Regions from separate parts of the Peribacillus sp. RS7 genome, predicted to be linked through region 2. Evidence: riboswitches for the same ligand, from Rfam matches in the RefSeq annotation. Region 2 holds a riboswitch; each other region holds the start of a gene.
The links. A riboswitch is a leader RNA that binds a small molecule or an ion and turns the genes downstream of it on or off. The one in region 2 is predicted to bind cyclic di-AMP.

Region 1: another riboswitch for cyclic di-AMP. It lies ahead of ACDZ29_RS11975 (cation:dicarboxylate symporter family transporter); the one in region 2 lies ahead of ACDZ29_RS15430 (APC family permease).
Region 3: another riboswitch for cyclic di-AMP. It lies ahead of ACDZ29_RS06645 (TrkH family potassium uptake protein); the one in region 2 lies ahead of ACDZ29_RS15430 (APC family permease).

What each region holds. Positions count from the first base shown of each region.
Region 1 covers NZ_CP168135.1:2,340,297-2,345,995, forward strand. The annotation lists gene ACDZ29_RS11960 (diacylglycerol/lipid kinase family protein) at 1-264, shown strand, start outside; gene ACDZ29_RS11965 (hypothetical protein) at 393-1,055, shown strand; gene ACDZ29_RS11970 (efflux RND transporter periplasmic adaptor subunit) at 1,071-2,333, shown strand; cyclic di-AMP (ydaO/yuaA leader) riboswitch at 2,531-2,681, shown strand; gene ACDZ29_RS11975 (cation:dicarboxylate symporter family transporter) at 2,853-4,112, shown strand; gene ACDZ29_RS11980 (class I SAM-dependent methyltransferase) at 4,173-4,742, opposite strand; gene ACDZ29_RS11985 (hypothetical protein) at 4,714-4,917, opposite strand; gene ACDZ29_RS11990 (hypothetical protein) at 5,131-5,699, shown strand, end outside.
Region 2 covers NZ_CP168135.1:3,073,659-3,079,357, forward strand. The annotation lists gene ACDZ29_RS15415 (DUF6044 family protein) at 1-366, shown strand, start outside; gene ACDZ29_RS15420 (glycosyltransferase family 2 protein) at 382-1,404, shown strand; gene ACDZ29_RS15425 (GtrA family protein) at 1,364-1,819, shown strand; cyclic di-AMP (ydaO/yuaA leader) riboswitch at 2,243-2,392, shown strand; gene ACDZ29_RS15430 (APC family permease) at 2,532-4,358, shown strand; gene ACDZ29_RS15435 (RhaT/GlcU family sugar-proton symporter) at 4,881-5,699, shown strand, end outside.
Region 3 covers NZ_CP168135.1:1,290,964-1,296,662, forward strand. The annotation lists gene ACDZ29_RS06635 (MFS transporter) at 1-857, opposite strand, end outside; gene ACDZ29_RS06640 (hypothetical protein) at 1,259-1,450, opposite strand; cyclic di-AMP (ydaO/yuaA leader) riboswitch at 1,784-1,926, shown strand; gene ACDZ29_RS06645 (TrkH family potassium uptake protein) at 2,095-3,432, shown strand; gene ACDZ29_RS06650 (TrkA family potassium uptake protein) at 3,456-4,112, shown strand; gene ACDZ29_RS06655 (STAS domain-containing protein) at 4,256-5,089, opposite strand; gene ACDZ29_RS06660 (hypothetical protein) at 5,102-5,323, opposite strand; gene ACDZ29_RS06665 (class I SAM-dependent methyltransferase) at 5,516-5,699, opposite strand, start outside.

The sequences.
Region 1 (5,699 bases), 730 kb from region 2:
ATGGTTAGTCCAGACGATGGGCTCTTTGGCGTTGCCATCTTGGAGAACGCAAACCTTGGTGCATTTTTGGAAATAATAGCGATGAAACGTTCATGGACAGAAAATCTGAGCTCGGAAGCTGGAGTGACATATGTGCAGGCCAGTACCCTGACTATTGAATCCAAGAGGCCACTTGATGTGGATATGGATGGAGAGAACTATAGCCAAACACCTACTCGAATTAAAGTCCTTGACCATCATTTATCAGTATTAATTCCCAATTAGAGGGAGATTAATTATAAAGGGTAAGGATTATGTGTTTTTTTTGTTTCAATCATTCCTTATTTCTGCATTTGTTTCCAAAATAAGATAAAATATAGGATGATATATCATTTTTTGCAGGAGGAACACATATGGTGTACCAGGTCAGATTGTTAAAGGGCATTTTAGAGCCTAATCGGAGTCGTTATCAGCTGCAAAATGCAGAGGCAGTCACACGACTTGGTTGGAAATTACTATTTTTATATCTTCTTAGTCTTTTAGTATTTGCTATTGAGGGGTATTTTGGCATTGGATCTGAATCATTTTCCAAAGAAATCACGAAGATGGGTGTTAATGAATTTGAAGCAGGAAAGTTGCTGATATTGAGCGGCAATATAATAGCAGGCATAATCCACCCTTCCATATACATATTTTTATCAGCTCTATTCTTTTGGATCGTTACGGATATCCCGTACATAAAAATAGTCATCGTTCAAATGATCATTTTTGGTTTGCAATTGGTGGAAAAAATATTATTGATTCCTCTATTCGTATTAATGGATATAGGCAACGATGCCAATCCTTTTTCTTTAGGAATCATCAGTCAGTATTTTCTCAGAAGTGATTACTTTATTCACTTTTTCAGCGAAATCACCATTTTTCAATTTCTTATTATTGCCCTGCAATATTTTTATTTAAGGGAATTTTCAGAACGAAATAATTATTTGATCTTTTTAATGATTGTTCTATTCTATCTGGCCACTTGGTTTGTTAAAGCCTTTTTAGCATATATCCAAGTGGGCGTATTTGTATAAGGCGGGGTGAAAAGAATGAGCGGGAAATGGAAAATAGCAGCGGTCTCTATTGCGTCGACTGTTTTGATAACCGTTAACTTATACCTTATTGAAAAAAAGGAAAGCAAAGTGGAACGAACTGTTTTCGTGGAAAACTGGACAATGGTAAAAAAAGATACAATTACGGATACCATTCAAACGAATGGTGTAATTAAACCTTTGGAAGAGTATGATATCTATTTCGATACCAAGCAGAATGATTTTAAGAAATTCCTTGTAAAAGAAGGTGATGTGGTAACGGCTGGCTCCTCGTTGTTTGAGTATACGGCAACCGAACTTGATGCGCTTAAAGCGAATGTAGAATCGGAGAAAGCTGCCGCTGAGGGAGAAATTGTAGGGATTGACCAATACTTAGGGAAGTTGAGGTCTTATCAAGGGACATTGACCCGTGATCCCGATAAGGCGGTCATTGATGATTCAGTGGAAAGAAACTTGAATATCGATATAACAACAAGCTCTTCAGACCTTATTAAAAGTAATATTGAGCAAGAATTGTACAAGCAGGAACTCGAAAAAAACAGTTTGAATGAAAAAGTTAAAATGCTTGATGCTAAATTAAGGTCTATTGAGGAGCAGTCCAGCGCGATTGTGACGACGAGTGAAGCTGATGGTGTAGTTAAGAATATCAATGAAAACCTGAATAATCCCATTATATCCATTGTTTCGACAAATATGGCAATTGAAGGTGATTTCTCCGAAGAGGAGATGAAAAAGGCTGAAGTGGGCATGACTATAAAAGCAAGTTCTTCTGACTCAAAAACGACTTTGAAAGGAAAGATTGGCCGTATCCATTCCTACCCGGCAGAAGAGCCGTCCATAAAAAAAAATAACAGATTTCCATTTCAGGCTTTAATCGAACCTGAAGGTGAAGAAACCGAACCTTTGTTGGTGGGATCCAAAGTCAATCTTACTGTAATAACCAATGAGAAAGCGGGTGTACCCTCCATTCCTATAGAGGCAGTCCATTACAAAAAACAGCCGCATGTCTACAAGTTGACTAAAAAAGGCTTTGTGGATAAACACTACATCACAAAAGGACTTAAAGCTGAAGGAAAGCAAGAGCTCATAAAGGGACCGTCCGTAGGTGACGTCATCCTATTAGAACCGAATAGGGTAGTGAAGAACCATTCTTATTTTATTACTCCAATTCAATTTGAAAAAGTGAAAACTAAAACTTATAAGAAATTCACCTCTAGGGAAAAAGTAAGATATCTGTTACTTGGCATTCTGGAAAAATAACCGCTTCTTTAATAAGAAGAGAGGTGCAATTTGGTATTATTTATATATCCATATAACTTATATGTATAAAATCGGGCAATGGAATTATAGGTACAATAGTCATTAAGGCAGAATATTCAGACATGTTTTAAGATTTTTTCAAGAATGAATGCGAATAAATATTTACAGATTAACATTTTTAGTATAATATTTTATTATAAGTTAACTCGCTTAATCTTATTCCAAGAACGGGGGACCCATTATTGTGGATTTTATTATCCGCTAGGGGTGAATTCAGAAATGAAAGGGCATTTGTGTTTCCAATTCCTAACCCGACAGCTAACCTCGTCAGCGTCTTTAAGGGAACATGTGTGAATATTCACGCCAATAAGAAATCGACACATGAAGTGTCTTTTTTTTCGGCGTAAAGACAGAGTTTTTCAAAAAAAGAAAAATTACTTTCTTTTATTAGTATCTTGTTTCCCTTACCGAGACAAAATGTTTTTGCATCAAAGACTTTATGGAAGGTGAGGAAAGTATATGAAGAAATTTAAATTAAGTTTAGCTAGCCAAATTTTCATTGGTTTAATTCTAGGAATTATCGTGGGTGCCATTTTTTATGGTAATGAGACGGCTCAAAACTTTTTACAGCCATTCGGTGACATTTTCCTACGAATGATTAAAATGATTGTTGTGCCAATCATTGTATCAAGCCTTATCGTTGCTGTTGCGGGTGTAGGTGATTTGAAAGCAGTAGGTAAACTAGGTGCTAAATCACTATCATACTTTGTTGTGGTAACTATGATTGCGATTGCTGTTGGTTTAATTTCCGCGAATATCATTCAGCCTGGTGCTGGTGTAAATATGAATAATCTGGAACAAACTGATATCTCCACTTATGTTGATACAGCAGAAACTAAGCAGCATGAGTCGTTTGTAGATACACTTGTTCACATTGTGCCATCCAATCCAGTTAAAGCTATGGTAGAAGGCGATATGCTAGCGATCATTTTCTTCTCCGTATTGTTTGGGCTTAGTATTGCGGCTATCGGTGAAAAAGGTAAACCAGTATTCCGTTTCTTCCAAGGAACAGCTGAAGGAATGTTTTACCTAACAAATATGGTCATGAAATTCGCTCCAATCGGGGTATTTGCACTAATCGGTGTGACCATCTCCAAGTTCGGTCTGGAATCTTTAATTCCGTTAGGTAAGTTAGCGCTTTCTGTATACGGAACAATGATTTTCTTTGTAATTGTCATTCTGGGTCTTATTGCGAAATTTGTAGGATTCAATATCTTTACGTTGATTAAACTTCTAAAAGAAGAATTGATTCTTGCGTTCTCTACAGCAAGTTCAGAAGCTGTTCTTCCGAAAATCATGGAAAAAATGGAGAAAGCGGGATGTCCGAAACATATTGCTACATTTGTTATTCCGACTGGATACTCTTTTAACCTTGATGGTTCTACATTATACCAAGCGTTAGCAGCTATCTTCATCGCTCAAATGTACGGAATTGATTTAAGCGCGTATGAGCAAATTACGCTAATGCTAGTGTTAATGATCACGTCTAAGGGGATTGCTGGTGTACCAGGTGTATCTTTCGTAGTTCTTTTAGCGACATTAGGAACAGTTGGTATTCCTATTGAAGGTCTAGCATTTATTGCTGGTATCGACCGTATTCTTGATATGGGACGTACAGTAGTAAACGTTATTGGTAATTCACTTGCAGCAATCGTCATCTCTAAATGGGAAGGTCAATTCAACCCTCCTTCCGATAAAGAACTAGAACAAGTTTCTTAATACAAAAAATCCAGAGTGATATGCCACTCTGGATTTTTTTTGAATTTTAAAAAATGTACCTTATTTTTGAACGATCCAGAAGCGGCAATCAGAAGGGAAAGCGTTTACATCATCGCTTTCATGGAATAATTCACTTCTGTAAAAGGTCTCGATGACTGTAAACCCTGCTTCTTCAAGGCCATCAAGTACTTCAAGTTGTGTTGGGATATGGAGGTAAGTATCTTTTTGAGGTGTCTTTCCGAATGTGAAAATATCCCCAAACTCATAAAGCCTCTCATCTTGTTTACCTTCACACCAAATAATTTCCTCTTGTTCCCAGAAATTCATATAATATTCGTTTTTATCACGGTCGTGTGTTGTGAAAATGAAAATGCCTTCTGGTTTTAAAATACGATTGATTTCTTTTAAAGCTAATGTAGGGTTTTTTCGCTGGGGAATTTTCATTAAACCATTAAAAGCGAAGATTGCTTTATCGAATGATGAATTGTTGAAAGGGAATTTCGTTGCATCGCCAAGGATAAAGGGTATATCCAGGTTATATTCGTACGATATTTTTTCGGCTTCATGAAGCATGGCAGGTGTTATATCGAATCCCGCTATACTATTGAAATCCTTTTTTATACAGTGCAAATGTGGATCTTCCAGTTCCACAGCCAATATCAAGGATTGTATCATCCTGATATAAATATTTTTCGAATGCATATTTTTCTGATTGCCAAAGATCAAAATTTTTTGTTGCATCAGCATAAAGTGAAGCGGACTCATGTAAAGAATTATTGATAAAACCTTTTTCAATTTTATCCATCGTCAATTCCTCCAAATTTTAATTTTTTCTATAATATAGATATTTGATATTGTCGAACTCGTTCCTTGACCTTATAGGTGAATATAGAGACGGGTTTCACATTATATAGACGATGCTGATGATGATTAATATTCTGGGTTATATAACTTACGTGAAAACCCAAAAGTTTGATAAAATAACATTATTGATTGAGAGCTCGGAGGGGATCAGGTTATGAAGAGTGATAACAATGATATCTTATATATGCATATGCAGGCTTCTGAACGGTTTGTCCTTTTTAATGGACTCAATTTCCGCGAATTTGTTTATTCGTTGCCATATACCATGGATTCCATCTTATTATTGAAACATCAATTCGATGGTGGGGAATACAATTTGAATGTCCTGCTTGAGAGCGCTTCATCTGAGGATATTGCGAAGCTCGTTAAAGAAAATGTCCGGGCATATGGAGATTTCTGTTGGATTGATTTTGAAGAAGCTGAAGGGCTGGATGAATTGGATGGCAGGGAAATAGCGGAACTTTTATATTTAGGGCATGCTAAAACCCATCTGGAACCTCCATTTTTCCGTAAATTGAATAATCAATTTGTGTACCTTGCCCAGGATGATGGCTGGTTCAATAAAATTTATTTTCGTTCTCTTTCGACATATTATATGATGTTAGGAAGCTTGATTCCGTTAAAGCTGGAGCCATTAAAAGTGGAGAGGTCGTGGCTTGGAATCAGAAAGAAAAGAGAACTGACGGCCATCCCTCCAGAAATGATTTCTTCTTTGGCTCATAT
Region 2 (5,699 bases):
TTTAATGGGTTTTACACGCTTGATAGCTATAACAATTTCTATCCGCTTACTTACAAACATCAATTTCGTCAAATAATTGAAAACGAATTGGCTAAGAATAAAAACATCAAAATCTACTTTGATGAATGGGGAGGGCGTTGTTACCTATTTACCGATGAGCTTGGGAAGCATTATATGTTCAAGAAAGGCTCGAAGAAAGAGCTAGAAAATTTGGAACTTAATGTCGATGCGTATAAAGGGTTAGGTGGCAAGTATATATTTTCTGCTATACCAATCAACAATGCGAAGGAAAACGGGTTGGTACTAGAAAGGATTTTCACAAAGAAAGGAAGTATCTGGAAAATTCATTTATACAGAGTCACGTGAAAAGGGGGGAATATTGTGAATTCACCGATAGTAACGATTGTTGTACCTTGTTATAACGAAGAAAGCGTTTTGCAGGATACCATTTCCCAACTTTGTGGATTGGTGAGGGGTTTAGTCGAAGAAAACGTTGTATCCGATAAAAGTAAAATTCTATTGGTTGATGATGGAAGCAAAGATCAAACATGGAAGATCATTTATAAAGAAACGATTAACAATGAATTTGTTCGTGGGCTAAAGCTTTCCCGGAATGCAGGTCATCAAAATGCACTTCTGGCAGGAATGTTTACAGCAAATGAAGCCTCGGATTGTGTGATTTCCATTGATGCAGATTTGCAGGATGATATTCAAGTCATCCCTGAATTCATTCGGAAATTCAATGAAGGTTGTGAAATTGTATATGGTGTCCGCCAGAAAAGGGACCTTGATTCATTTTTTAAACGAACATCTGCAACTGGTTTTTATAAATTGATGAACAAGATGGGGGTTAACCTTATCTATAATCATGCCGATTTCCGGCTAATGAGCAAAAGGGCGATCGTGGAGCTGGAACAGTTTGAAGAAACGAATCTTTTTTTACGGGGAATCGTCCCGCTCATTGGGTTCAAGACGGACTCTGTTTATTATGACAGAAAAGAAAGATTGGCTGGGGAAACGAAGTATCCATTAAAGAAGATGGTTGCCTTTGCGCTTGATGGCATTACTTCTTTTTCAGTTACGCCGATCCGGCTTGTATTATGGCTAGGATGTCTTTCTTTTTTCATTAGCTTACTCTTTGGGTCATACTTTTTATGGTTAAAGTTTTATGGACAGACCGAAACGGGCTGGACCTCATTAATTACCTCCATATGGTTGATCGGTGGACTGCAGTTGATTGCTGTCGGCTTGATTGGGGAATATATCGGTAAAATATATAATGAATCCAAACGCCGGCCTAAATATATTGTTGATCTGGATCTATTTAATCCGCTCGATTTAACAAAACGGGAGCAACTAGACAATGAACGGAACAGTATTGAAAAACTATCTAAAACACACTAATTCCTTTATCCGCTTTTTATTGGTTGGAATAGTCAATACAGCGGTTGGACTTTCCATCATGCTTTTTCTCATGAATGTTCTTGATTTATCTTACTGGATCTCCACCTTTTTCGGCAATGGTACGGGAGCTGTAACGAGTTTTCTGTTGAACAGGACATTTACCTTTAAAAGCGATATAGACTTGCGGAGAGGAGTTGCCCGTTTCTTTTGCGTCATCCTGATTTGTTATTCCGCCGCTTATTCTTTAGGACAGGCCATTGCAGAATCGATGGAAGGATTCGTTCATTTATCCATACAGCAAAATGTGGCTGTACTCATTGGAACAATCTTTTATACAGTACTTAACTATATTGGCCAGAAATACTTTGTCTTTAAGAAAAGTAATTTGAGACCAATTCAAGAAGGAAGGAACTAATTAGAGTGGATCATTAGGAATAATGAATAATGCCCTCTGATTGGATGGAAATTAAAGTTGACTATCCAAACGGGGGCAGATCTGTTTAGTGGGAAAGCGAATTAGTTGATTGACTAGATAGGTATTCAGTTTCGTTTTTCGCTGTCTCCGTGGTGGCTGATGATTTTTCATTTTTGTGGACAGCCATATTGTTCATTGATCCGTTAATGCTTTGACCTGAAAATTTTCATCAGATATTATTTGTTTTTTTTCTTCTTTTTTAGACATGTCATTCACCTCTTTCCTTCCTTCAATCATTTGTTTTGATGACTTATGTAGTATACGTCATGAACAAAACCTCACTAACAATAAATTATTCTTTTTCCGTGTAAAATTTTCATTTACTTTTCCATTTCACGGGAGTATGATAATCAACAGTTTCATATTTCTAAATCGCTTAAACCTAATGGTACGGGGGACCCGTTATAGGGATTGTTTTTCAATCCAAGGGGTGAATCCTTTCAAGGTAAAGGTAGGGCTACTCTTAGGTCCGAATCCGACAGCTAACCTCGTAAGCGTTATATGAGAAGGAAGGTGGAGCTTGTCAGACAAAAAAATTGATGTCTACAGGTCTATTTAGCTATGACTTGTAGGCATTTTTCTATTTCGTCTTGTTTTTTGCAATAACTGGGGGAACATAAATTTATAACTAAAATATGGTGGTGAATACTTGATGTTATCTTCTATAAAGAGGTTCTTGATAGGGAGACCTTTAAAATCAAATGCACTTGGCGAGCAAAAGCTAAACAAAACTAAGGCTTTGGCCATCCTATCTTCTGATGCATTGTCTTCGGTTGCTTATGGACCTGAACAAATATTGATCGTTCTCATCACGGTCGGTGCCGCGGCATTCTGGTATTCAATCCCGATAGCAATCGGGGTATTGATCCTGTTAACGGCCTTGATCTTGTCCTATAGACAAATCATTTTTGCCTACCCCCATGGCGGGGGAGCCTATGTGGTTTCAAAAAACAATTTAGGCATCAATCCAGGGTTGATAGCTGGAGGATCCTTATTGGTCGATTATATATTAACTGTCGCTGTAAGTGTTTCTGCAGGAACGGATGCCATCACGTCCGCTTTTCCAGGCCTGCATTCATATAATGTCGGCATAGCCATCATTTTCGTCATTCTACTTACGATCCTAAATCTTAGGGGGGTTACGGAGTCGGCCTCTGTTTTGGCCTATCCGGTGTACCTATTCGTTTTAGCATTGTTCATCTTGATTGGTGTAGGAATATACAAGATCTTGACAGGTGGAGTTTCACCGGAATTGCACGCGCCAATTGGGACCCCGGTAGCGGGCATTAGTTTATTTATACTGCTAAGAGCATTTGCATCAGGCAGCTCCGCATTGACAGGAGTCGAAGCGATTTCCAATGCGATCCCGAACTTTAAAGATCCAGCCCCGAATAATGCTGCAAAAACTTTAATAGCGATGGGGTCCTTACTAGCTGTATTATTTTCGGGAATCGTATTCTTAGCCTATTATTTAAGCATTGTTCCCAGCGCAGAGGTCACGGTCGTCTCGCAGATTGCTGAAGAAATCTTTGGACGGAATTTCATGTATTTCTTCATTCAAGGTACGACTGCATTGATCTTGATACTGGCCGCAAATACTGGCTATTCGGCATTCCCGCTGCTTGCGGTAAATCTTGCAAAGGATAAATTCATACCAAGGGCGTTTACGATTAGAGGGGACCGATTAGGATATTCCAATGGAATTATCATACTGGGGCTTGCGTCTATCATCTTAATAGTCGCATTTAAAGGACATACAGAAAATCTAATTCCCCTTTATGCTGTAGGGGTATTTATACCATTTACGCTGTCCCAGACCGGGATGATCGTTAAATGGCTCCGCGAAAAGCCAAAAGGCTGGGTGGTTAAATTAACCATTAATTCAATTGGTGCCATTATTAGCCTGGTCGTCACGATGATATTCTTTTTAACCAAATTTACCCAGGTATGGTCTGTTTTGATTTTTTTACCAATCATCATTTTAATTTTTCATCGAATTAGAAAGCATTATGAAGCAGTTGGTGACCAACTGAGGATTACAACTTGTGAGCCCATCTTACCAATAGAAGGGAATATCATTCTTGTCCCTGTGGCGGGTATAACTCATGTGGTTGAGAATTCCTTGAATTATGCTAAATCTCTTTCAGCAAATCAGATCATTGCCGTTTATGTTGCTTTTGAAAGAGAAGATGAAAAGAAATTCGAAGAAAAATGGAAAAAGTGGCAGCCTGATGTTAGACTCGTCACACTGAACTCTTATTACAGAAGCATCATTCAGCCATTAACTAAGTTTGTGGATACAGTTGAACATAAGGCGAGTGAATCTAACTATAAAGTTACAGTGATCATCCCGCAATTCATTCCGAAGAAGGGATGGCACAATATTCTTCATAACCAATCAAGTTTACTGATCCGTGCCTACTTACTTTATAGAAGAAATGTAGTTATTACGACAGTGCCATATCATTTGAAGAAGTAATTTAAGAATAGAAGCAGACCTTGATCAGGTTTGCTCAGACTGTAGGTAAATTCGAAGAAAGCGAATTTGCCTACAGTTTTTTTCTTTAAAAAACGTTCCAGTTGTTTTCAGAAATCCGCTCCCTATCCCGCCGACTGTATGCCAAGCCACCTCGCCGCAAGCGTTTCTGGTGCTCGTCTAGCCAGTTATTCGGCAGGAGTGTCGCAAATTTCTTCAATCTATTGGGGGTTTCATAAAACAGTAAAGACCATTTTATTAAATCATGGTTAGGGATGAGACCATTCCGAACTCCTTTTTGTCGACAAGCTGAGCAAACCTTGATAGGGTTTGCTTCTTTTTATTTTCACCCTAGAAACTTACAGAGAGTCAAGTGTTCTGTAAGTTGGACATTGGAACGGAAGGGTGGTTTTTGAACACTTCATAAAATTACCAAGGTTCAATTCAAAAAATGCGAACATATTAAAAAGAAGACTTAATGACATTTTCGCTATAGATTGGAACTTACATATATGGGGGTTGAAGATGGATATATTATTAGCTCTCTTGCCGGCATTATTCTGGGGAAGCATCGTTCTATTTAATGTGAAACTGGGGGGAGGACCCTACAGTCAAACATTAGGTACAACGATTGGCGCCTTGATTTTCTCAATTGGTGTTTATATTTTTGCCGATATTAAGTTATCCCTATTGGTATTTGGTGTCGGGGTCGTTTCTGGATTGTTTTGGGCCGTGGGACAAGCTAATCAGCTTAAGAGCATCGATTTAATGGGTGTTTCCAAAACGATGCCGATATCAACTGGATTGCAGCTCATTTCAACCACTTTATTTGGGGTCATTGTTTTTCACGAATGGTCTACAAAGAAAGCGGTCATTTTAGGCGTTTTGGCATTGGTTTTCATTATTATAGGAATTGTTTTGACCTCCTTGGAAGATAAAGAATCAAAAGAAGGAAAATCGGGAAACTTGAAGAAAGGAATTGTTATTCTCCTCATCTCGACATTCGGTTATTTGGTCTATGTGGTCGTGGCCCGTCTTTTTGATGTTGATGGCTGGTCAGCGTTGTTCCCTCAAGCGATCGGGATGGTGATAGGCGGTCTATTATTGACCTTTAAACATAAGCCGTTTAACAAGTATACGATTCGCAATATCATTCCGGGACTGATATGGGCAGCAGGGAACATGTTTTTATTCATATCCCAGCCCCGTGTTGGAGTGGCTACGAGTTTTTCCCTTTCTCAAATGGGCATTGTCATATCAACTATTGGCGGGATCATCATTTTACGTGAAAAGAAAACGAAGCGCCAACTAATTGGAATCGGCATTGGAATTATCTTGATTATC
Region 3 (5,699 bases), 1.8 Mb from region 2:
ATTGGTATTTTATTGATGAATACCGCATTGACTATTGCACCCGCAATGATGCCTGCCCCGGCGATGCTTACAAGGAATCCGTAATCGCTGTCCGACAAAAGGAGCACGGCCTTGGCAAACACCGCTTCTTGGGAATCCATGGCCGTTTCCATTACTACCATACAGCTGAATAAGAAATAAATGAGCATGATATAGGAAAATTTCCGGCTGAAGTCCATGACGATGCCCCAATCCTTTTTCATGATGGTCCAAGACAGGTAATGACTGGATTGTTCAAGGGAACGTTCCTTTTCAAGATCGGGCATGAATAGAGTGATGATGCCGGATAATAATAAGGCAGCCGCGTTAATGTAAATGGCTAAAACGGGTGTACCGATCAAGAAAAGGAGACCCGCTATCGCAGGTCCAATCAAAAAAGCCCCAGAATCCATTAAGCTTCGTAACGAGTTAAATCGTTTCCTCTGTTCAATGGGTATTAATTTTGTTATATAAGATCTTGATGTCGTTCCGAACATGGCCCCTGCCATATTGATCACGAAGACAAGGGAATAGATGACCCAAATAGAAGAAGTCAATGGCAGCAAGGCTATGAATACCGCTCGAAATAGGTCAAGTGCCACCATTAGATTTCGCTTATTTATCCGGTCGATCACGCTGCCTGCCCAAACATTCGTAAATATGGCAGCCATCGGTTTAACGATATAAAGTCCAGCTACCGCTAAAGCTGAATCAGTCATATCAAGCACGATTAAATTAAGTGCAATAAAATAAACCCATGCACCAAAGTTGGAAATCCCGATCCCGAACAATAGGATGGAGGGATATTTCCAAGCTACTAATGAATTTTTGAATGTCAACGCTTCTCCTCCTTAGAAAAGGAAATATAAACAATAAAAAAATCCCATCCCCAGGAAAGGCTTCTCTGGGACGAGATCAATAGTGCGGTGTTACTACGCACCATAACGGAAGTTCCCGTCACAGCATCCCCTTCCCATACTGGAGAATTGCTTCAATTTATGCTTACTCCTTCCAGTTGACGGTGCTCTCTGATATGTGGTCATTCCATTTGCTTTCTCTTCATTACATCCAGATTCATCACTTTTCTAAATTTTAACATTATTGTATTAATAGTGTAAACGTCATAATTTTCAACGCAAAAAAACTCATTCAAAAATAAATGAGTTTAAAAGCAAAACAAGTTATGGATTTTTCGCTCTAGTTCCCGGATAGTACACAGGATGACATAATTTCAGTTGATTTACCTTAGAGAAAACAATTTTAACAACGGATTCTTTTTCTTATCCGTTATCCTTAACTCATTCATTATGATTTGATCCTCATGATCGGCTATCCATTTCCTAAGTGCATCTTTATCCTGGCATTGTGTTAAATATGTCTGTCCACCCTTGCCTGTAGCGTTAATAACATATCTATTGAACGTCTTCTCCATAATTGCCCGCCTTTTTTATAAAATGTTTGAAACCTTTAAATAAGAATGCCATACTTTTTTTCTTTATGATTTTCAAAAGAAAAATAATTTATTTATATTAGAAAATAGATTTGCAATGACATGTTCTGCTTGAAAGTGTTGAATAAAGTACATCGATTTTGGTCATCATAATCAGCTTAATCGAACCTATCATAAGGTGCTAACTAATATTTGTCAATACGTTTTTAAAATGTAAATAAAACGTAAATTTTCAGTCTTGTTAAAGAAATATTTTTTTACACTTTAGGGGTTTACAACTGCTAAATGATGGGAGTAGAATACGTTTATCAATTTAATGCAATTCGGCCAAAACTCAAGGGAATTGAGTACGGAGGACCCAATCATTTGGGGTTAATTCTGCCTTGCAGAAGGGATGAGATCAGCTCTTTCGCCATCCTACCCGTCAGCTAACTTCGTCGGCTAAAGCGAAGGAGGTCATAAGACCGCCTATTTCGGGAGCTTTTTTTGCACTCTTTTTGTGACAAAAAAGCCTTTCGATGTTTTCGCAGGTCTTTTTATTATGCTTTGAAAAAGATTTATAAAGAGGATTGATGGTTAAGATTTCATAAGTTTTACACAATATTTTTATAGGTAGGGATGATCATTTGATAAAAGCAAAAAATTTATTGGATCCGCCAAAAATCCTTGTACTCGGCTTTGCCATCCTGATACTTATTGGGGCCTATTTGCTGACCCTGCCGATTTCGACTGAAAATGGGAATGGCCTTTCTTTTCTGGATGCTTTATTCACATCAACCTCCGCTACATGTGTAACAGGGCTTGTGGTGGTGGATACGGGAACGACTTTCACCACCTTTGGTGAGTTGGTCATCTTAACACTGATTCAGATAGGCGGCCTAGGGTTCATGACATTTGCCACGTTTTTCTTTTTCTTATTAGGCAAAAAAATTTCTTTAAAAGGCAGGCTACTCTTGCAGGAGTCCTTAAATAATCTATCCATGGCAGGTGTAGTCAAGTTAGTAAAACGGCTTTTAATTTTCACGGCCATCATTGAGGGCGTGGGTGCCCTTATCTTATCAATCCGCTTTTCTTTTGACATGCCAGTCGGCAAGGCGATCTATTACGGGGTTTTTCATTCCATATCGAATTTCAATAACGCCGGCTTTGATTTAATGGGGGAATTCAGGAGTTTGACCCCTTATGTATCGGACCCATTCGTAACCCTTACCGTCGCCTTCCTCATCACGTTTGGCGGAATAGGTTTTATCGTAATGAATGAACTATACGAATATCGTGAAACCCATCGTTTATCCGTACATACGAAGGTTGTTCTGATGACTAGCTTGACCCTTACAATCGTCGGCGCAATTTTAATCTTTTTATTCGAGTTCGGTAATGCCAAAACATTGCAGCCTTTATCTTTCATGGGTAAAGCGTTATCATCTTTATTTCAATCGGTTTCACCAAGGACAGCAGGCTCCAATACGTTGAATATCCCTGATTTAACTCAACCTACATTACTGCTCATCATTTTCTTGATGTTCGTTGGGGCCTCACCCGGATCGACTGGCGGCGGGATTAAAACAACAACATTTGCGACGCTTCTTGGAACGGTTTGGTCACAGATTAAAGGAAAGGGTGATGTAGTATTATTCCGTCACCGCATTTTGAATGAAACCATCTTTAAAGCATTATCCGTTACTTTCATCGGGGTCTTCCTCGTTTCAATCATTTCCATTCTGCTGACCATCACAGAAAGCGGAAGTGATTTCTTGATGATTTTATTTGAAGCCACTTCAGCATTCGCCACAGTGGGACTTTCAATGGGTTTGACTCCCGAATTATCACCGGTTGGCCGGATGCTTATCATTTTCACGATGTTTGCAGGCCGGGTGGGTCCTTTGACTTTGGCCTTTGCCATCGCAATGAGGCGTAAGCCAGATCCCTTCCGTCATCCAAAAGGGAAAATCATGATTGGTTAACCAAAACTGAAGGAGTGTAAATGATGGGAAAACGACAATATGCCGTGATCGGTTTAGGCAGATTCGGAAGTAGTGTGGCAGATAGATTATATACCGCTGGCCAAGAGGTATTGGGTATTGATATCAGCGAGGAAAGAGTCGAGAATGCGGAACTGAGCGTTACCCATGCAGTCATGGCGGATACCACTGAAGAAGAGACATTGAAATCCATCGGAATCCGTAATTTCGATTGTGTCATCGTAGCCATCGGAAATGATATGCAATCAAGCATTTTGACTACCTTGCTTTTAAAAGAGCTTGGGGTCAAAAAGGTCATTGCCAAAGCACTTAATAAAAATCACGGTCAGGTGCTCACTAAAGTTGGTGCCGACTGGGTCATCTATCCTGAGAGGGATATGGGGGAACGGGTCGCGAATCAGCTCCTGTTCCCTAACATGCTGAACTATATAGAGCTGTCTAAAGAATACAATATCGAGGAAATCATCCTCCCCATGAGCATGAAGGGAAAAAGCCTCAGGGAACTTGATTTACGCGCTAAATATAATATCAGCGTCATTGCCATCGTGAGTAACGGAGAAATTATCATAGCACCGTCACCAGATCAGGATATCCATGAAAAAGATATGCTTTTGGTCGTTGGCAATAAAGAAGACCTAGCCGTCTTTGCAAATATTGAATAATCCGGCAGGTTCCGGCTCTTGCCTTATGGAGCCCGCCACCTATTTTGAATGTAGCATCACCTATACATGCGAGAAGACCGCCATATGGAGGTCTTCTCGATGAAATTTATAACGAGCATACCCTTGCCATGTATATGTATGTATTATTTTATCGTACTGATCGCTTGGGCAAGAGTGGACTTTATCGTCACTTTATCAAAAGGCAGTTGAAGCTTAACGGCAGTCATGGCTATTTCCGGCCGAAGTCCTGAAAGGGTTGTATGAATTCCGATCAAATGTAAGGATTCAATCAATTGTGACAGTTGGTGGGCGGATGCACTATCTATTGCATGAACGCCCGATAGGTCAATGAAAAGCCTGGTGACATTTTTTTCAGCGCACTTTTGTAAGGTGTTTTCAAGCAAGGACATGCCCCTCGTCGTGTCAATATCGCCTATCAGGGGAAGCAACGCGGTATTATCTTTAAGGGAAATGATGGGCGTGCTCAATTCATCGATCGTGGCCTGTTGGGCTTTCATAATTTTATTGGCATATTTATGATTCGCTTCCGTAAACCTCTCCATCACTTCACTGAACACCTTGACCACTATCCGATACCAGGAATTTACTTCCTCCCGTGTATATCGATCTCCATGCAATCCCACAAATCGGTCAATGTAATCCAGATATTGCTCTTGCGTTCGAAAAAACTCCCTCAATATAAAATAGATGGGTGTGTTTAAATGCTGCTCATCCTGACCGATATCTTCAATCCACTCATCAAGACGCTTAAAGAATTCCCTTTCCTCTGTAACAAATATCTGAAAGAAATGTAAGTGGAACTCATTATTTTGTTGCTTCAGTTTTTTAATCACTTTGGGATCGGGTGAGCTATAAACCCCCGACTTATCATTTTTATTCAATGTTGCGTACCAATCCTCAGTCAATTGAGCTGCCTCACCTAATAAAAAGGAATATAGTTCTTTATTTCTGTGCATAAACTCCTCCACCTATTTAATTTTTTTATAATATCTAATGCTATTAAAGGCTGAACCAGCATTGTCAGGGTATTGAAAGTTAACCGTTTTATCAACAAAAGAAGCATCGAGGATAACCGCTTCAATACTTAAGATCCCATGCCAATGGTCCCTCCATTCCATATACCTTCCCAGCTGTTTTTGAAACCATACAACCACTGATTTTTCAAAAAAAAAATCTGCAAGAACATTCATCTATCATTCTGGTAAAGCGGCATTCACCAAATCGTATTTTTTTGTTATAGTTTACCATTTTTATTTTTTGTTAACAAATTCACCGCCATCCTGCCCCTTTTCTTTATCACGTAAAAAAGGACCTGATCCCAGATCCTCCGTTCAGTGAAATTGAGCTATACTATCCACATAACCTAATTAACCTCATGAGAATTACCTTTTCATAAATATTGCGGTCCATAAACCCTGCACCCCAAAGGTTTCATCAGATTGTTCCATTTTCCTCATTTTACGTATTTCCACCACTTCAAAATCCTTGAAGATCATTCTAAGTTTTTCTTCAGTAAAACCTAATCCGCCTTTAAGGCTTCTTTGCCTATATACCTCCCAATCCGAG